3 regions of the Pseudoalteromonas sp. Hal040 genome follow, and region 1 is predicted to be linked to each of the others. Evidence: predicted binding sites of a transcription regulator. Region 1 holds the regulator's gene; each other region holds the start of a gene.
The links. Region 1 encodes sigma-54, which starts transcription at its own class of promoters, with help from an activator protein. Its sites were predicted from a motif close to GTTGGCACGNNNNTNGNNT; they were not measured.
Positions count from the first base shown of each region.

Region 1 (5,627 bases):
GGCAGTAAATTCACTGGAATATTATCAACGCAATAATAGCCTAAGTCTTCAAGTACTCGTAAAGCGACCGATTTACCTGAGCCTGAGCGACCGCTGATAATAATTAATTCCATTTATGCCTCTGCTGATATGACCTGAAACAGTTGCTGATCGGTTGTAGCACTGCGTAACTGTTTACAAAATTCTTTATCTTTAAGTCTATCAGCAATTGTTGATAAGGTCTTTAGGTGAAGCTGACAGTCACCATCTGGTACGATGAGTGCCACAAATATATCAACCGGGCGGTTATCAATAGCATCAAAATTGATGGGTGATTCACTCACTATGATAAACGCATGGGGCTCATCGGCACCGCTCATTCGACCATGGGGAATAGCAATACCGCGACCTATGCCGGTGCTGCCTAGTTTTTCTCGGTTGAGCAAAGCATCTAGGATATCTTGTTGCGATAAATGAGGAAGCTGCTGGTGGGCCAGTTCGCTGATATATTCAAGAATTCTTTTTTTGCTATTAAAAAGGACCGCAGCTTTGCTGCAGTCCTGGTTAGTAAGTGAACTTAGTTTCATAATTTAATGTCGAGCTAATTTCTCTTTGTGTTTAATGACTTGGCGATCAAGTTTATCGATCAGTGAGTCAATGGCTGCGTACATATCTTGATGTTCTGTAGAAGCGAACAATTCGCCTCCGTTTACATGTAAAGTTGCTTCTGCTTTTTGGCTTAATTTTTCTACATCTAGAATGACATGAACATTATTTATATGGTCAAAATGCCTTTCTAGTTTCGCAAACTTGGTGTTTACATAGTCTCTTAATGAATCAGTGATTTCTACATGACGACCAGTTAAATTTAGTTGCATAAGCATTTTTCCTTCTATGTAAAACGTCTAAATCAAACTCTTACGCTGATTAGACGGAGGTATTGCTAGAGACTCACGATATTTTGCAATTGTACGTCTAGCTACTTTAATTCCTTGCTCAGCCAATATATCTGCAATTTTACTATCACTCAATGGTTTAGCTGAGTTTTCTGCAGCCACTAACTTCTTGATTAAAGCGCGTATTGCCGTAGAAGAACACTCACCACCATTTTCGGTGCTGACATGGCTTGAGAAGAAATATTTCAACTCAAAAATACCCCTCGGGGTATGCATATATTTTTGCGTTGTTACACGTGAAATTGTCGATTCATGCATTTCGACCATTTCAGCAACATCATTTAGCACCATCGGCTTCATCGCTTCAGGGCCGTGCTCAAAGAAAGCTTGTTGTTGTTGAACGATACAGTTGGTTACTTTTAATAACGTATCGTTACGGCTTTCTAAGCTCTTAATAAACCACTTTGCTTCTTGTAAGTGAGAGCGAATAAATTGGCTGTCGCTACTCGATTTTACTGAGCGAGACATAGCCGCATATTGGCTGTTCACTCTAATCTTTGGCATACAATCTGGATTTAACTCAACCACCCAGCGACCTTTTACTTTTTTCACTGATACATCAGGTATAACGTACTCAGACTCTTCGCGTACTATGCTATCCGCAGGCTTAGGATTTAAGCTGTGAATAAGCGTCATCACTTCTTTAAGCTCATTTTCTTTAAGCTTAGTCTTTTTCATCAAAGTGCGATAGTCGCGACTCGCTAATAATTCGATATGCTCAGATAAAACCATTTTAGTTTCAGCTAAATATGGTGTGCTAGCGTCAAATTGACGAAGCTGAATACACAGGCATTCTTGTAAACTGCGCGCGCCAATACCAACAGGATCGAATAATTGTATTCTTTTTAAGACCGCTTCAACTTCATCAAGTTCGATTTCTTCTTCATCGTTATTTTGATTAAAGCTTTCGACAATATCTTCACAGCTGATCGTTAAAATACCTGAGTCGTCTATGGCTTCTACTATGGCTACGGCAATCGCTTCGTCAGTTGGGCTAAATGGTGTGAGCTGTAATTGCCACATCAGGTATTCTTGTAGGGTTTCAGTTGATGCGCCTTGGTAAATAGACTCATCTTCAGGCATCGGTCCTGATGATGTTGATGGGGCTGCGCTCATGTACTCGTCCCACGTGACGTCCATAGCTAAGTCATCACTTACGGTGTCTTTATTGAGGGCGTCACTGCTTTCTTGCTCGTATTCGCTAGGTGCTTCTTCTGCAGACGCGCTCAGTTGCATATCGTCAGATTCCGCTTTTTGCTCATTCTTACCGATACTTTCTTCGTTGTAATCAGCCTCTTCCACTTCAAGTAGGGGATTACTATCAAGCGCTTCTTGAATTTCTTGCTGGAGATCCAATGTACTGAGCTGCAACAAACGAATCGCTTGTTGCAGTTGTGGAGTCATTGTAAGTTGCTGGCCCATGCGCAGCTGTAATGATTGCCTCATGTATCCCTAACAATCCTTTTTAAGTTATCGATGACTGTGCAAACACAGTTAAGTCATTATCGATTTATTGTCATTGTTATAAGTCTAGCAGATGCTCTAGTCGGTGGCGTAATGGTTACAGCCTGAATTGCTCGCCTAGATATACATCACGTACAGTTTGGTCAGCTAATACGTGCTCAGGTGTGCCTGATGCAATTAGCTCCCCATGAGAAACAATGTAGGCTTTTTCACAAACATCAAGGGTTTCTCTAACATTATGGTCAGTAATGAGTACCCCAATACCGCGGTTTTTTAGGTGCTCAATAATTTTCTTTATATCTAACACTGAAATTGGATCAACACCAGCAAAAGGCTCATCTAAAAGGATAAATTTAGGATTTGCGGCTAATGCGCGAGCAATTTCAACGCGGCGGCGTTCGCCACCTGACAGCGCCATACCTTGGCTGTCACGGATATGTTGAATGCTAAATTCGTCGAGTAAGCTGTTTAGCGTTTCTTCGCGGGTGGTTTTATTTAGATCTTTACGGGTTTCTAAAATTGCCATCAAGTTTTGATAAACCGTCAACTTTCTAAAAATTGACGACTCTTGCGGCAGATAACCAATACCTAAACGTGCGCGGCTATGCATTGGTAAAAGCGTAATGTCGTTATCATCAATGCTGATTTTACCTTTGTCGCTGGGTACTAAGCCTACAATCATATAGAAGGTTGTCGTTTTACCTGCGCCATTTGGACCAAGTAAACCAACAATGCTGCCAGCTTCAACTTCAAGGCCTACACTTTTAACCACTTGGCGGCCTTTGTAGCTCTTAGCTAAAAGCTCTGCTTTTAATGTGCTCATGGTTGGCCTTTGTTATCTTTTTTGTTTTCAACTGGAACTAGGATCGTGTGTACGCGATCTGTTGAGTTTTCGTCTTTTTCGGCGCTGATCAGCTGTTGAGCCATATCGTAGGTAATGCTTTTAGCCGTTACTTTTTGGCCCGATTGAGTGACTTCAGCTTCGCCATTGAGTGTTAAGAAGCGTTTCGCAACATCGTAACGTACTTCTTGTGCACTGGCGCTCATTACGGTGCCATCAGCTTGCTTTTCTTCGAAATAAGCAGGATTACCTGTCGCGATAATTAATTCGACAGTGCCTTCGGTGTCTCCACCGTGTGCTTCAAGACGTTCTGCTGTAATATGACGATTACCATGCACGATCTCTACGTTACCTTCGAATATGCCAACGCCATCTTTTAGTTTACCAACTTGGCGGTCTGAGCTAATGCTAATTTGTGCGCCAGTTTGCTCAGCAGCCGCGCCCGAAAACGCGATCAATAAGCTTGGGATCAGGAGTAGTTTCTTCAGTTTATTGGTCATAGTATATGGTTCGTGTATGGTTAGTTAACTCAACAATTTCGGTTTTTAAATCGGCTTTTAAGCCTTTCCCGGTAATCTTTAAATTCGGTCCCGTTAGCGTCACAGGTTGCTTAGAAAACATGGTCATTTTATCAATGTCGACATTAATGTTTTCAGCTTTAATATCTTCGATCATGCCGTTGTGGGTTAAGTTTTTAGCAACCACATCCCCTTCAAAAATCAGCTGATCGTTTTCGTATAAAGTGGCTTCTTTGGCTTTTACTTGCCATACCTGCTGGTCGCCATAAATCGTAAAAATTGGTTGTTCAAAAAAGGTAAACCCTAATTGTTGATACAACTCCATTTTGGCGGCCGCCACCTTATGACTAATTTTGCCTTGTTCGTCATACGCAGTTTGCTTTAAGGCAACGGCTGTATAATCAGGCGATGCTATGATCTCGTCTTCACTACTTATTGCGTCTGTTGATTGATTAAAGTACGGGTACCATAACCACACCATGCAACAAACAAAAACAATACTCAGTAAAATACGGGCTATATTCATGCGCTGGTTCCATCGCTAGTTAACGGCTTGCCGTTTTCTAACATCAGTAAATCAGTTAATTCACGCACGGCTCCAAAGCCACCCGGTAATAACGTGGTGTAATGAGCCAGCTTTTTAATAAGCGGGTGTGCATCATTTACAGCAACAGCAAACCCCACTTTTTCCATTACTGGTAAGTCTGGACCATCATCACCAATATAGGCAATTTGTTCATCTGTCAGCGCCAGTTTATCTTTTAACTCTTGATAAGCAATCAGCTTATCTTCTTGTCCCTGATAAATGTGCTGAACTGTTAGGCTAGTCATTCGCTGCTGAACTATTTGTGAATGGCGGCCAGTAATCACCGCGACGTCAAAACCACTATTAATAAGCGCTTTGATGCCAAAGCCATCTTTTGTATTGAACGCTTTCAGTTCTTCGCCATCATTGCCTAAATAAATGCGGCCATCAGAAAACACACCATCTATATCGCAGATTAGCAATTTTACTTTTTGTGCGCGCTGACTCACATCAGGGCTAAGTGGCTGGTATAGCTCAGCGAATGTCATTGCTTAAAGAACTCCTGCTTTTAATAAGTCTTGCATATTAAGGGCACCAATTGGCGTATTGCTTTGATCCACCACAATTAAACCATTGATACGCTTACGTTCCATAATGTTTAAAGCCTCTGCTGCAAGCATATCTGGGCGCGCAGTTGTGCATGAACGAGTCATCACTTGGCTAATTGCCGTACTATGAATATCAATACGTTGCTCTAAAATTCGGCGTAAGTCACCATCAGTGAATAATCCGGCTAACTTTTCATCCGCACCAATCACCGCTGTCATACCAAGGCCTTTGGCAGACATTTCAATGAGTGCATCTTTAATGCTTTGTGTTTCGCTAACAATCGGCGTGGCATCGCCCGCGTGCATCACATCATTCAATGTCAGTAATAAACGCTTACCTAGGCTACCACCTGGGTGTGAAAGCGCAAAATCGTCGGCAGTGAAACCACGGGTTTCAAGTAGCGCAACCGCCATTGCATCACCCATTACTAACGTTGCTGTAGTACTTGCGGTTGGTGCTAGACCTAATGGACACGCTTCTTGGCTAACTTTAATGCATACATGTACATCAGACAGCTTGGCCATAGTTGAATCAGGGTTGCCTGTTAATGAAATCATCTTTGCGCCAATGCGCTTAATAACAGGAATAATGCTGAGTACTTCGCTGGTCTCACCTGAGTTTGAAATACACATCACCACATCATCGCGAGTGATCATGCCTAAATCACCGTGGCTTGCTTCACCTGGGTGAACAAAAAACGCCGGTGTGCCGGTACTTGCAAGAGTTGCTGCAAT
Region 1 is NZ_JARLUU010000001.1:3,093,876-3,099,502, reverse strand. It holds gene rapZ (RNase adapter RapZ) at 1-113, opposite strand, end outside; gene ptsN (PTS IIA-like nitrogen regulatory protein PtsN) at 114-566, opposite strand; gene hpf (ribosome hibernation promoting factor) at 570-857, opposite strand; gene P4S60_RS14365 (RNA polymerase factor sigma-54) at 885-2,381, opposite strand; gene lptB (LPS export ABC transporter ATP-binding protein) at 2,497-3,222, opposite strand; gene lptA (lipopolysaccharide transport periplasmic protein LptA) at 3,219-3,740, opposite strand; gene lptC (LPS export ABC transporter periplasmic protein LptC) at 3,730-4,284, opposite strand; gene kdsC (3-deoxy-manno-octulosonate-8-phosphatase KdsC) at 4,281-4,832, opposite strand; gene P4S60_RS14340 (KpsF/GutQ family sugar-phosphate isomerase) at 4,836-5,627, opposite strand, start outside.

Region 2 (5,627 bases), 620 kb from region 1:
AAGTTATTCCATTTGGCACTGGAGGCTGGGATCAGCATTACACCAGGGTTGATATTCTCAGCGGGTAAAAAGTACCGTAGCTGTTTTCGTTTAAGTTATGGCTTGCCTTGGTCTGAGAACTTAGAACAGGCGATTAAAACGTTATCGCAACTGACTGTGCTGGCTAAAAAATAAAAAAGCGCAGAGCAAGCTCTGCGCGAAAGGACCAAGTTTTTGGTTCAGGGATGTTAATTAGTCAATTACTCTGCGTTCTGTTTGAAAGTAAATAGTTGGTACTCTTTTAGTTGTGGTACTAGCGCTACTAACTCTTGTTCTTTATGAGCGATATCTGCAAAACTGCCGCATAATGCATCTGCGCGCTCTTCCAGTTGAGCTGCCTGTGTTTCTACACGCGCTTCGATTTGTGCGCCCATGTTTTCCATACGTTGTTCAAATTCATCCATGTCGCCACCTGAGCCTAAAAGCTCAGAACCTAGCGCCACTAAAATACTGCCCATCGATTGCATCATGGCTGACTCGACTGCTGATTCGATTTGCTCATCAAATTGGTCTTCAAAGTTTTGGCCAAATTTTTCGAAATTTTGCTGACCCATGGTGAACGCACCTTGCTGATAGAAAGCGTTTTGCACTTCTACGCTGATATCGTCCATTAATTCTGAAATGTCGTTTAGGCCGTCAATATTGAAGGCTTTTGACACCTCTTCAATTGCTACGCCTGCGATTTTTACGCCATCAAGCGCAATATTTGCTACTTCAGGAAGTTGGCTGCGTAAGCTGTCTGAGTAATCTGCAATTGCTTGCTGTTGTGAAGCATCAAGCGATACGCTTTGACCATCGATATACAAAGTGTGCTGATCGATGATTTTCATCGTGCGATTATCGGCTGTGTATACTTCTAACTCGCTAGGTGTGATGCGTACATCATTTTTAAATTCAACATCACATTGCTCACCGCTGAATGAAATATTTGTATCATTATCGTTATGAGCCATTGCGCTGGTAGCGATAAATAAAGAACTTACTAACAATAACTTTTTCATTTTTTTCTTTCCTGTTTGAAATGACACAAATACATAATCAATTAAGATGCCAAAGTTAATAATTTCATATATTTCAAATTGTTGTGTTGTTTTGGCTGTTTTTACTAAAGTGATGAAAATAAATTTTTAACCACTTTTTAGTCAAATTAACTAAAAAATACACGTGCATAAATGTGTTTTATCGAAACGATAAAAAACTCTCACTTTTCAGAAATCGAATTTAGCGCTATTTATTCACAATATTGACATATGGCCTATTTAGCATGGGTGTATGGCTTTATTTTGGTGGTTTTTTAGATACTAAATTACTACTGAGCTTTTTAATCTTTGCCAATTCATCGAGCAAATTTTAATCTCCTGAATTGGTCTCAAACACTTTATGGAGTGGGTTGTGGGTAAGACATTTAGTTATGACGCGCTAGATGACGATTTTGTTGAAGACGAGTACGAAATGGTCGGGCGTAATCAACACGACAAGAAAAAGCAACGCGTTAAGAAGAAGTTGGAAGACTATCTTGAACAAAAACGCTTGCGTAGAAACTTAGGCGATGACGACTTTGACGAGTACTTGAACGACTAAGCATAAATTTAGATAAAGAGGCAATTTGCCTCTTTATTGCTTTAAGACATTGTTACTTGCTAAGTGCAGTAACAATGTCTGACTCGAGCTGCTCAGGTTTTGTTAGTGGCGCATATCGCTTAATGGCTTTGCCGTCTTTACCAATTAAAAACTTGGTGAAGTTCCATTTTATTTTGCGGGTAATAAAGCCCGGCAACTCTGATTTTAGGTATCTAAAGACAGGGTGAGCATGTTCGCCATTCACATCGACTTTGCTCATCATTAAAAAGCTAACGCCATAGTTAATAAGGCAGCCTTCTTTAATTTCCTTCGCATCCCCAGGCTCTTGTTTACCAAATTGGTTACAAGGAAAGCCAATTATTACTAAGCCTTGCTCATGATATTTTTCATGCAGTGCTTGTAAGCCTTCATATTGTGGAGTGAAGCCACATTTACTTGCAGTGTTTACAACAAGTACGACCTTGTTTTCAAAATCAGAAAAGTCAACGGTTTGGCCCTGTAGGCTGGTAGCAGAGAGTTGGTGAAATTCGCTCATAGTGATAACTTTTTATTATTGTTGCAGTGATTCTAACGTGCTTGGCATTTTTCTAAAAGGGTAAATTTTAATCAGCAAATGCATTGGTTAAGTGTTCTATTAGTAAACGTACACGAAACGGTAATAGATCTTTTCTTGGGTAGACTAACCAAGATGCATTATCACCAACCTGAAACTCATCCAGAATATTAACCAATTGGCCATTTTTTAAGTAAGGCTCCACAATATCTAACGCTAAGTGGGCGATGCCAACTCCAGCTACAGCAGCATTTAAAATTGCCTGAGGGTGGTTACTGCGCCAATTACCATCAATACGAACTTCTTTGATTTCTTCGTCAATATTAAATCGCCAACGTTTTCGCATGGTGATTAAGCAATTATGTTCAGCCAGATCGTAAGGTGTTTTGAGGGGAGTGTGGTTGGCTAAATATTCTGGGCTAGCAACAAGTGTCATAGCACGCTTACATAACGGGCGGGCAATTAAGTTCGAGTCTTGCATCCTGCCAAAGCGGATAGCTAAGTCAAAGCCTTCTTCAACTAAATTGACGTTGCGGCTATTAAAGTCGAGATCGACTTCTACCTCAGGATAACGCCTTACGAACTCAGCCACTTTCGGTGCAACTTGGTTTGCCACAAACTCGCCTGCTCCTGTGATGCGAATTAGCCCTTTGGGTTGACGTTGTTCACCTTGTAATTGATTGTTTGCATCGATTAACTCTTGGCGAATTGCTTTTAATTTTACTGCGTATTCACGGCCTGCATCGGTAAGACTTATTTTGCGAGTGGTACGTTGAAATAACACCGAGCCTAAACGGTTTTCAAGTTGTTGTATTTGTCGACTAATATGTGAAGTTGATACTTCCATAGCCTTTGCTGCATGAGTAAAGCTGCCGTGCTCAACAACATATAAAAATTCCTCTAAGCCTTGCCACATTATCTTGTACCCTAGAATGCCTCAGTAAATTAATAGCAGTTTAGGCTGTTTATTGTTGCATGTCTGCAAAAGTGATTATCTATCTACTGGCTTTATCCCTATATAAAAACAACTACAATAGTCGAGTCACTGATTAATACTCACAAATATAAGGGAGTAAGCATGTTAAATTTTAGCTTTGAGAATCCAACCAAAATTCATTTTGGTGAGCAAAAAATTAAAGAAATTCAAAATGAGATCCCAAAAAATGCCAAGGTACTTGTTACTTATGGTGGCGGCAGCATCAAGAAAAATGGTGTTTATGATCAAGTTAAAGCCGCATTAAGTGAGCATACTTGGTTTGAATTTGCGGGTATTGAGCCAAACCCAAGTTACCAAACATGTATGAAAGCGGTAGAGCTGGTTAAAGAGCAGCAAATTGACTATATCTTAGCTGTAGGCGGTGGTTCAGTGGTGGATGGTAGTAAATTTATTGCCGTCGCGGCAGAATTTACTGGCGAACCATGGGATATTTTAGCAAAAGGCGCTGAAGTTAAATCTGCAGTAGCACTTGGCGTTGTACTGACATTACCTGCAACTGGCTCAGAATCAAACACGTTCAGTGTTGTATCAAACTTAGAAACTCAAGACAAACTGCCGTTTGCCAGTGAGTTTGTGCGTCCTCGTTTTGCAGTTCTTGATCCTGCAGTGACATTCTCATTACCTGAGCGTCAGGTAACGAATGGTATTGTGGATGCGTTTGTGCACACGATGGAGCAATACTTAACATATGATGTGGGTGCCAAATTACAAGACCGCTTTGCTGAGGGGATTTTAATGACCCTTATCGAAGAAGGGCCAAAAGCATTCTCTGAGCCTGATAACTATCAAGTGCGTGCGAATATTATGTGGTCAGCAACTATGGCATTAAATGGTTTGATTGGTGCAGGTGTACCGCAAGACTGGGCAACCCACATGATTGGCCACGAAATGACGGCGGTGTATGGCTTGGACCACGCACAAACATTAGCGATTGTTTTACCGCGTATGATGGCAGAGCAAAAAGACACGAAGCGTGGCAAGCTATTACAATACGCAGAGCGAGTGTTAGGCCTTGATATCAGCGATGAAGATGCGGCGATTGATAACGCCATTGCTGCAACAGAAGCATTTTTCCATAGTGTTAAAATGCCAACTCGTTTAAGCGATTATAAGCTAGATGAAAGTGTTGCAGATAAACTTGTTGCGCAGCTTGAGCGCCATGGTATGACGGCGCTTGGTGAGCGTGAGCAAGTTACACTTGAAAAAAGCCGCGCGATTTTACTAGCGAGCGTTTAGCTTAAGATTATAAATAATCCCATCCCTGCCAGTGTTGTGTAGTATATGTTGTGCGTCTTATAAGCCACGATAACAGATACGATAGCAGCACTTAGGTAGGGATTTTGCCAATCTAGATTTATCCCTTCGTCATTAATAAACACAATGGGCACCCAAATTGCGGTGAGTACTGCTGGGGCACTAAAACTTAAAAATTGCTGCATTTTTGGGCCGACTTTAAACGGTAATGCACGGTGCAAAAATAAGTAACGTGTGAAGAAGGTGATACACGCCATTAATAAAATGGTGGTCATCATTGTGTATGCTCCTCTTTTGCCTGCCAGCGACTAATTAGGTAACCCACTGTCATAGCGATAAGAGCCGCAGTGACAAGCCAAAGTTGAAAGCCCTGATTTTTTAATATCGTTGCAACAACGCCAGCGGTGATCACAGTAGCCAGTGTTGCAAGGTTCTTTACACCCGGAATAACTAAAGCAATAAACGTGGCTGCGATGGCGAAATCAAGCCCTAGGTGTGTTAAATCGGGGAGCAAGCTACCTGCGACAATACCAAGCAGGGTCCAGATATTCCACGCAATGTAAAAACTAAACCCGGCACTGAGTGCATAAATAAGGCGCACTTTTGTGCGATAGGCTTTGCGATGATGCGAAAAAGCAAATAATTCATCCGTCAATACAAAACTCACAGGCAGGCGCCAACGAAAGGGTTGATCAATGACTTTGTGGCGAATAGCTAAACCATATAAAAAGTGCCGAGAGCTAATAATGAGAGTGGTAAATAAGATAGTTAAAAGCGGGGTATTGCCAGCCATTAATTCAATCGCAACGAGTTGTGCTGAGCCTGCAAATACCAACAACGACATAGCTTGTGTTTCTAAAGCACTGAAGCCATTTTGAACAGCTAACGAACCACATAAAATCCCCCAAGGTAACACCGCAAGGCATAAGGGAAGCATGTCGAAAAATCCTTTTAGCAAGGCTCTTATTGTTGATTTATGTATCTTATCGCTCATGTTTGTTGTTATGGCTCAGATCAAAACAGCTGAAATAGAGGTGTGTCAAAATAACTGAAGTTTGCAATAATGTATAGCCGAACCCGTTGCTGAAATTTCATATCTGCAAGTTATAAGCGTCTTTTAAAGGGAAAGTTACAATGTCTAAAGTTAAAGTATGGGATGGCTTTATAAGAAGCTTCCATTGGTTATTAGTTGCGGCCATCGCA
Region 2 is NZ_JARLUU010000001.1:3,717,297-3,722,923, forward strand. It holds gene P4S60_RS17320 (aminotransferase-like domain-containing protein) at 1-174, shown strand, start outside; gene P4S60_RS17325 (YggN family protein) at 240-1,040, opposite strand; gene P4S60_RS17330 (PA3496 family putative envelope integrity protein) at 1,432-1,620, shown strand; gene P4S60_RS17335 (glutathione peroxidase) at 1,673-2,155, opposite strand; gene P4S60_RS17340 (LysR family transcriptional regulator) at 2,223-3,089, opposite strand; gene P4S60_RS17345 (iron-containing alcohol dehydrogenase) at 3,252-4,406, shown strand; gene P4S60_RS17350 (AzlD domain-containing protein) at 4,403-4,702, opposite strand; gene P4S60_RS17355 (AzlC family ABC transporter permease) at 4,699-5,418, opposite strand; gene P4S60_RS17360 (cytochrome b/b6 domain-containing protein) at 5,559-5,627, shown strand, end outside.
Region 2: the regulator sigma-54 is predicted to act here: its motif matches at 1,076-1,094, upstream of P4S60_RS17325 (YggN family protein).

Region 3 (5,627 bases), 420 kb from region 1:
ACTTTTTGTGCGCTGGCAATAACCAACTTTGAGTTTAAATTAATTACTCGAGCATTCACTTCAACACCATTTGGGCGGTATATCAGCGTGCCTGTAAGTACATGGCTAGCCATGCGACGCTCAGCTAACTCTTCTACATCACGCGACATCACAAAATCACCATGAGAGGTTACAGTGATGACATCCATCGCTTTAAAATCCACAACGCCAAAGCCAAACTTTTGCAGCTGATACATCATTGATTCGGCAAGTTGGTTACCAAGCTGAGAGCTGGTTTTTAAGCTCGCATCTAAATCAACAAAAGTGGTAATGGCAATACCTAATTCGCTTTCTTGTTGCATGGTATCCACTAACTCAAGCGCCATTTGCTCGACATAATTAACAACGGTTTTATGATGTTGATAAGGCACAAACAGGCGATGGTTAGCGTTATCCTGCTGCATATCTTTTTGTTCAAGCGCTTGCAGCATAGCAACGTAATCGACTTGAGTGCTTGCTGATGCCGGTGCATGTTGAGCTGTATTTTGCGGCTCTGCTGATTGCTCTGGCAGCAATTGGCAGCCAGAAAGTGCGAGTGTTAACGATGCGAAGATAAAACCTTTCATAGCTTACTCACTTGCTTGTTTTAGTGTAATGCCATCACTTCGATTAGTACTATCAAGGGCATCAACCACTGACTGTGGGATAAAACCTTGCGCCGACCCAACAACCGCTTTACTTGCTAAGCCAACAATACGCGCATTCACGAGCACACCACTTTGATGGTTAACCAAAGTACCCGCCAATACATAGTTAAAGTTTTGATCTTGGCTTAGCTCTAAATAATCACGACTGAAAACATAATCACCACTTGGCGTAACACGCATATAATCAGTGGTTTTAAAATCAATGACAGGCACACCAAACGCGTGAAGTTCATGAATAAAACTTTCGGCAATTTGATTACCTAGCAAATTTGTTGAGTTGTAATCTGCATCAAGGTACACAAAGCTTGAAACAGCAACCGGCGTGTTATCGCTAACATATTGCAAGTTTTCAACTAAATCTTGCATGATGCCACGCACATAGTGATTGATATTCTTACGTGTTGGGGCTGCTGTAAAGGTGCTGTTATTCATCACCGCCTGATTGGTTTGAAACACACTGTCATTACTATGCGGCGCGGCAACTTCTCTTTGCGCAGCTAACTGAGGATCATTTTCGTGTTGTGTTGCATCACCAGTTAACATTGACGAGCAACCAAAGCCAAACGGCAAACATAAAGTTAAAATTAAACGTTTCATTAAATGAGTTCCTCTTAATATTCGCTTCGATACAACTGGCCATCACGTTGCTGAACTTTCTCAGCGCCCCACATCACATTGATAGGGATCTCAGTGCTTGCTGCTGATACTATTCGCAGATCTTTGGTATTCACTAATCGGGCATTTACTATGTAGGCATGTTGTTGCCGCGTTAGTGTGCCGGTAATAACAAAGTCAATATTCTGACGTTGACGCAAAGTATTTACATCACGACTAAGTACACTATCGGCCGATTGCTGCAAATTTAAAGTATTTTCTAATCGATACTCTATGGTATGAAAACCAAGCTGAGTAAATTGCGTTAATAAACTTTCTTGAATTTGCTGACTCAAGCCACTGCCCTGATCTACTGCTAAATCAGTGCCTAAGCCATCAGCCATATAAAAACTGGTCACAGCAATACGTGCATTGCCTTTGTAAGGGCCTTGAATACGGCTCAGCTGACTACTTAGATCAGCAACGTATTGATGCACCGTATAAGGTGCCATTGGCGATTTTGGGGTTTCTCTAGGGGGCGTTTTTTGTGGCTCTTCAGTTAAGCTACAACCCACCAACACTAAAAAAACTGAATAAAATAACAGGCGCATAATTGCCATCCTCACTAAACTTAGTAAGTACAAAGCAATAATTATGCCTAAGTATTGTTGTTGATGGGATTATTATGAAAAGCCGAAGCGTGGTAATAAGAACACGTCACTTCTAAAATACCAATAAGCTAGCGTTGCATTCAGACAATGATTTAATTGTGTAGGCTGATGTAGCTAATTTTTTGAAGGGTCGAATGGTTTATCAGAAGGGTCAATTCCCTTCTGTTGTTAAATAAGCGGTTATAGTATCTGCCCAATAAATGGTGCCGTCACACAGGTTTGCCCCATTCTTTTCGCTATCTCACAAAATGCTGTCGCCTGAGTATAATTTTCAAATGGCCCAGCCCTTAATCCATACAAGGTTACGCCTTTTTGCTCTCGTGTTTTAAAACGAAAATCAAGGCCATTTAAAGCAGCAGGATAATCACGTTTGAGCTTTAAGACCTGATAACTAACTTTTTTCGGCGTTAAATATAAACCTAATTGCACGCCCGCTTCAGCGGCTTTATTTGCTGCAATAATCCCCTCAAGTGAGTCAGTTGATGATGCTTGCTTCGCTTGTGTTTGTTCACTTTGATGAAGAATCACATCATTTTTCGGCTCAAATTGTGATGGTTGTGCAGTTAAATCACTATTGGCTGACAGCACTTCGATTAACAACGCAAGGTCTTTTTCCATGGCTGAAAGGCGCTCAATGCTCGGCTGTTGGTTTTGCCACTCGGCAGCAAATTGCTGTACTTGCTGCTCAGTATAAGCTGGCTGGGTTTGCTCTTGGCTCATCATACATGCTGTTAAAGCAGTTAAGCTGATGGTTATCAATAGATATTTAGAAAAAATAGAAAAATGCATGGTGAAGTCAATTCTAAAAAACAGACTTAAATGTTAGCAATAAAAATGCCACCTTTAGCGCGAATATTTGACGCTAAAAATAAATTCGGTTGTCAGTGTAGTTGCTAACCCAGCAATCAATGCCTTGTCGCTTAATCGCTTCACAGTCAGCTTTGGCATTCTTCAAATATTTATAGCCACCAAATTTAAGTCGATAATAGGTATGTTCATTTACATCTGCGACTTCGACATTGAGTATCGGTTTTCCCTGAAAAATACTGGGTGCTCGTTTAGCCATTTTTTTAAATGTTGAAGCAAGGCCTTGCTCCGAATTGACCGACGCTAACTGAAGAGCAAATGCATAATCGGGTTTCACAACGTCTGAAGAGTCGTTTGACAATGCTTGCGACGTGTCTGATTGATCAAGCATTGTGCTGACAGGTTCATTTTGGGTTTGTGCCAATAAGAATGAGTTTTGCATTACCTTATTATTACTTAGGTACTGAAAAATATTGAAAACAGAAAGCGTGTTAAAGGAGATATTTGGAAGTGCCTTATTACTGCAACCAGACACAGTCAATAACACCAATAGGCATATACTGTAACGCAAAGGTTTTGAGCAATATTTCATAAGTAGGATTCTTAAACGTACCATTAAAAATTTGCTTCTTTTTAAAGAAGTCTATCTGTTAGCACTTGCCTATACAAAAGCCATAAACATCATTTGAGACGTTGCATAAGAAAACTCTAACACATTATTTGTTATTATAATATTTTCAGTACAGTGCTTAACTAACTGCAATAAAAACTTAATGACACCCTACTACTTAAGTTTTCATATTAGACAACCTAAAGCAATAAAAATCCGTTTTTACTAGGTATTTTTATAAGTATAGCTAAGTTTAACTATCCTACAGGGATATATAAGCATCTCACTGATCTTTAATCTTAACAATGCGTTAAGAGCTAGGTATATCAGAAAAATCCTTTATTGGGTAATAATCGACAATTGTGGGGATCATGTAAATAACAAAAAAGTGCCATATAGACACTTTTTTTACATGATTTTCAACTAGGTAATTAGAATTGATTATTTAACCAGCGACTTTATGAAGTCTGTAAGCTCGTCTTTGAATTCATCACGGCGTAGTGCAAATTCCACAATAGCTTTTAAATAACCAATTTTGCTGCCGCAGTCATGGCTTTTGCCTTTCATTGAGTAGGCATCAACTATTTCTTTTTCCATTAGCATAGCAATGGCATCAGTTAATTGGATTTCGTCGCCAGCGCCTGCTGGGGTTTTTGCAAGTAATGGCCAAATATTTTTGCTCAGTACATAACGACCCACAACAGCTAGATTTGATGGAGCTTGATCAACAGGAGGCTTTTCAACCATGTTTAAAATAGCTGCGCTCTCACCTTGATTAATTTTTACATCACCTAAATCAACGACACCAAATTTATCCACTTCGCTTTGTGGTACAGGTTCAACCATAATCTGGCTCTCACCGGTGTTTTCAAAACGCTGGATCATTTCAGCTAAATTATCTTTTTTAAGGTCGCTTGCCACATCATCAATAATCACATCAGGTAAAATAACAACAAATGGCTCATCACCAATGATAGGTGCTGCACAGTTGATAGCATGGCCAAGGCCTTTTGCTTCACCTTGACGAACATGAATAATCGTTACATCTTTCGGGCAAATTGATTGCACTTCTGCAAGTAATTGACGCTTTACACGCTTTTCTAGTGTTGCTTCTAGCTCAAAACTGGTATCAAAGTGGTTTTCAATTGAGTTTTTACTTGAGTGTGTTACTAAAACAATTTCTTTAATTCCTGCTGAAATTGCTTCATTTACTACGTACTGGATCAGCGGTCGGTCAACAATAGGAAGCATTTCTTTAGGGATTGCTTTAGTCGCAGGTAACATGCGCGTGCCAAGACCAGCAACTGGGATCACTGCTTTCATTGATTTCTCCTTAAATTTTATTGTTGTTACACTGAAAACGGATACTTAATTGCATCGTGACACTGATAACCGACTACTTCAAAATCGTCTTTTGTAACCCAGGTTTCAATGTCTTCTAGTGATTTAATATTTGGGTTTATTTTTAATTCTGGCGACGCGAAAGGCTCACGCTTAAGTTGTACATCACGCATCAACTCAAGTTGGTTTTCATAAATATGTGCATTCGCTATTTTATGATACGCCTTACCCGGTTTGTGCCCGGTGATTTGTGCAACCAGTGCAAGTAACACAAAACATTGAATTTGATTAAAGTTTAAGCCTAACGGCACATCGCAGCTACGTTGGTATGATGTTAAGTATAAAGTATCACCCAGTAATGAAAAGGTGTGTGTATGCATACAAGGACGTAAACAACCTAGTTCAAACTCACCCGGATTGTAAAAAGTCACAATTTCACCGCGGTCATCAATGCCTTTAGATAAGTTATCAATGACCTTTTTTAACTGATCAAGATGACTGCCATCCGGGCGTTGCCAACTGCGGCCTTGCACACCATATACACGGCCCATATCATCTTCACCACGACGATGAGGGTTTTCAAGCCAAGCTTTGTTTTCGTTTGCGTTTGCATTCCAAGTCATGCAGCCGATATCACGAAACTGTGCAGCGCTGTCGTAACCACGTAAGTAACCTAGTAGTTCCGCTATCGCCGCTTTGTAAAAGCTCTTACGCGTGGTGATGAGCGGAAACTTGTTATTTGCCACATCATACTCAAGATCGGCATTTATAACGGTTAAACATTTGGTTCCTGTGCGCTTGTTCTCAACCCACACACCTTCGTCAACAATGCGCTGACATAAATCTAAATACTGTTTCATTGATTTGCTCTTGTTATACTTTGCTTGCCACGCTGTGTTGCGGCTTTTTATAGGCCCA
Region 3 is NZ_JARLUU010000001.1:2,671,792-2,677,418, forward strand. It holds gene P4S60_RS12405 (FlgO family outer membrane protein) at 1-605, opposite strand, end outside; gene P4S60_RS12410 (FlgO family outer membrane protein) at 609-1,283, opposite strand; gene P4S60_RS12415 (FlgO family outer membrane protein) at 1,298-1,891, opposite strand; gene P4S60_RS12420 (SPOR domain-containing protein) at 2,132-2,740, opposite strand; gene P4S60_RS12425 (SPOR domain-containing protein) at 2,814-3,200, opposite strand; gene galU (UTP--glucose-1-phosphate uridylyltransferase GalU) at 3,810-4,691, opposite strand; gene P4S60_RS12435 (thymidylate synthase) at 4,718-5,569, opposite strand; gene lgt (prolipoprotein diacylglyceryl transferase) at 5,583-5,627, opposite strand, start outside.
Region 3: the regulator sigma-54 is predicted to act here: its motif matches at 1,924-1,942, upstream of P4S60_RS12415 (FlgO family outer membrane protein).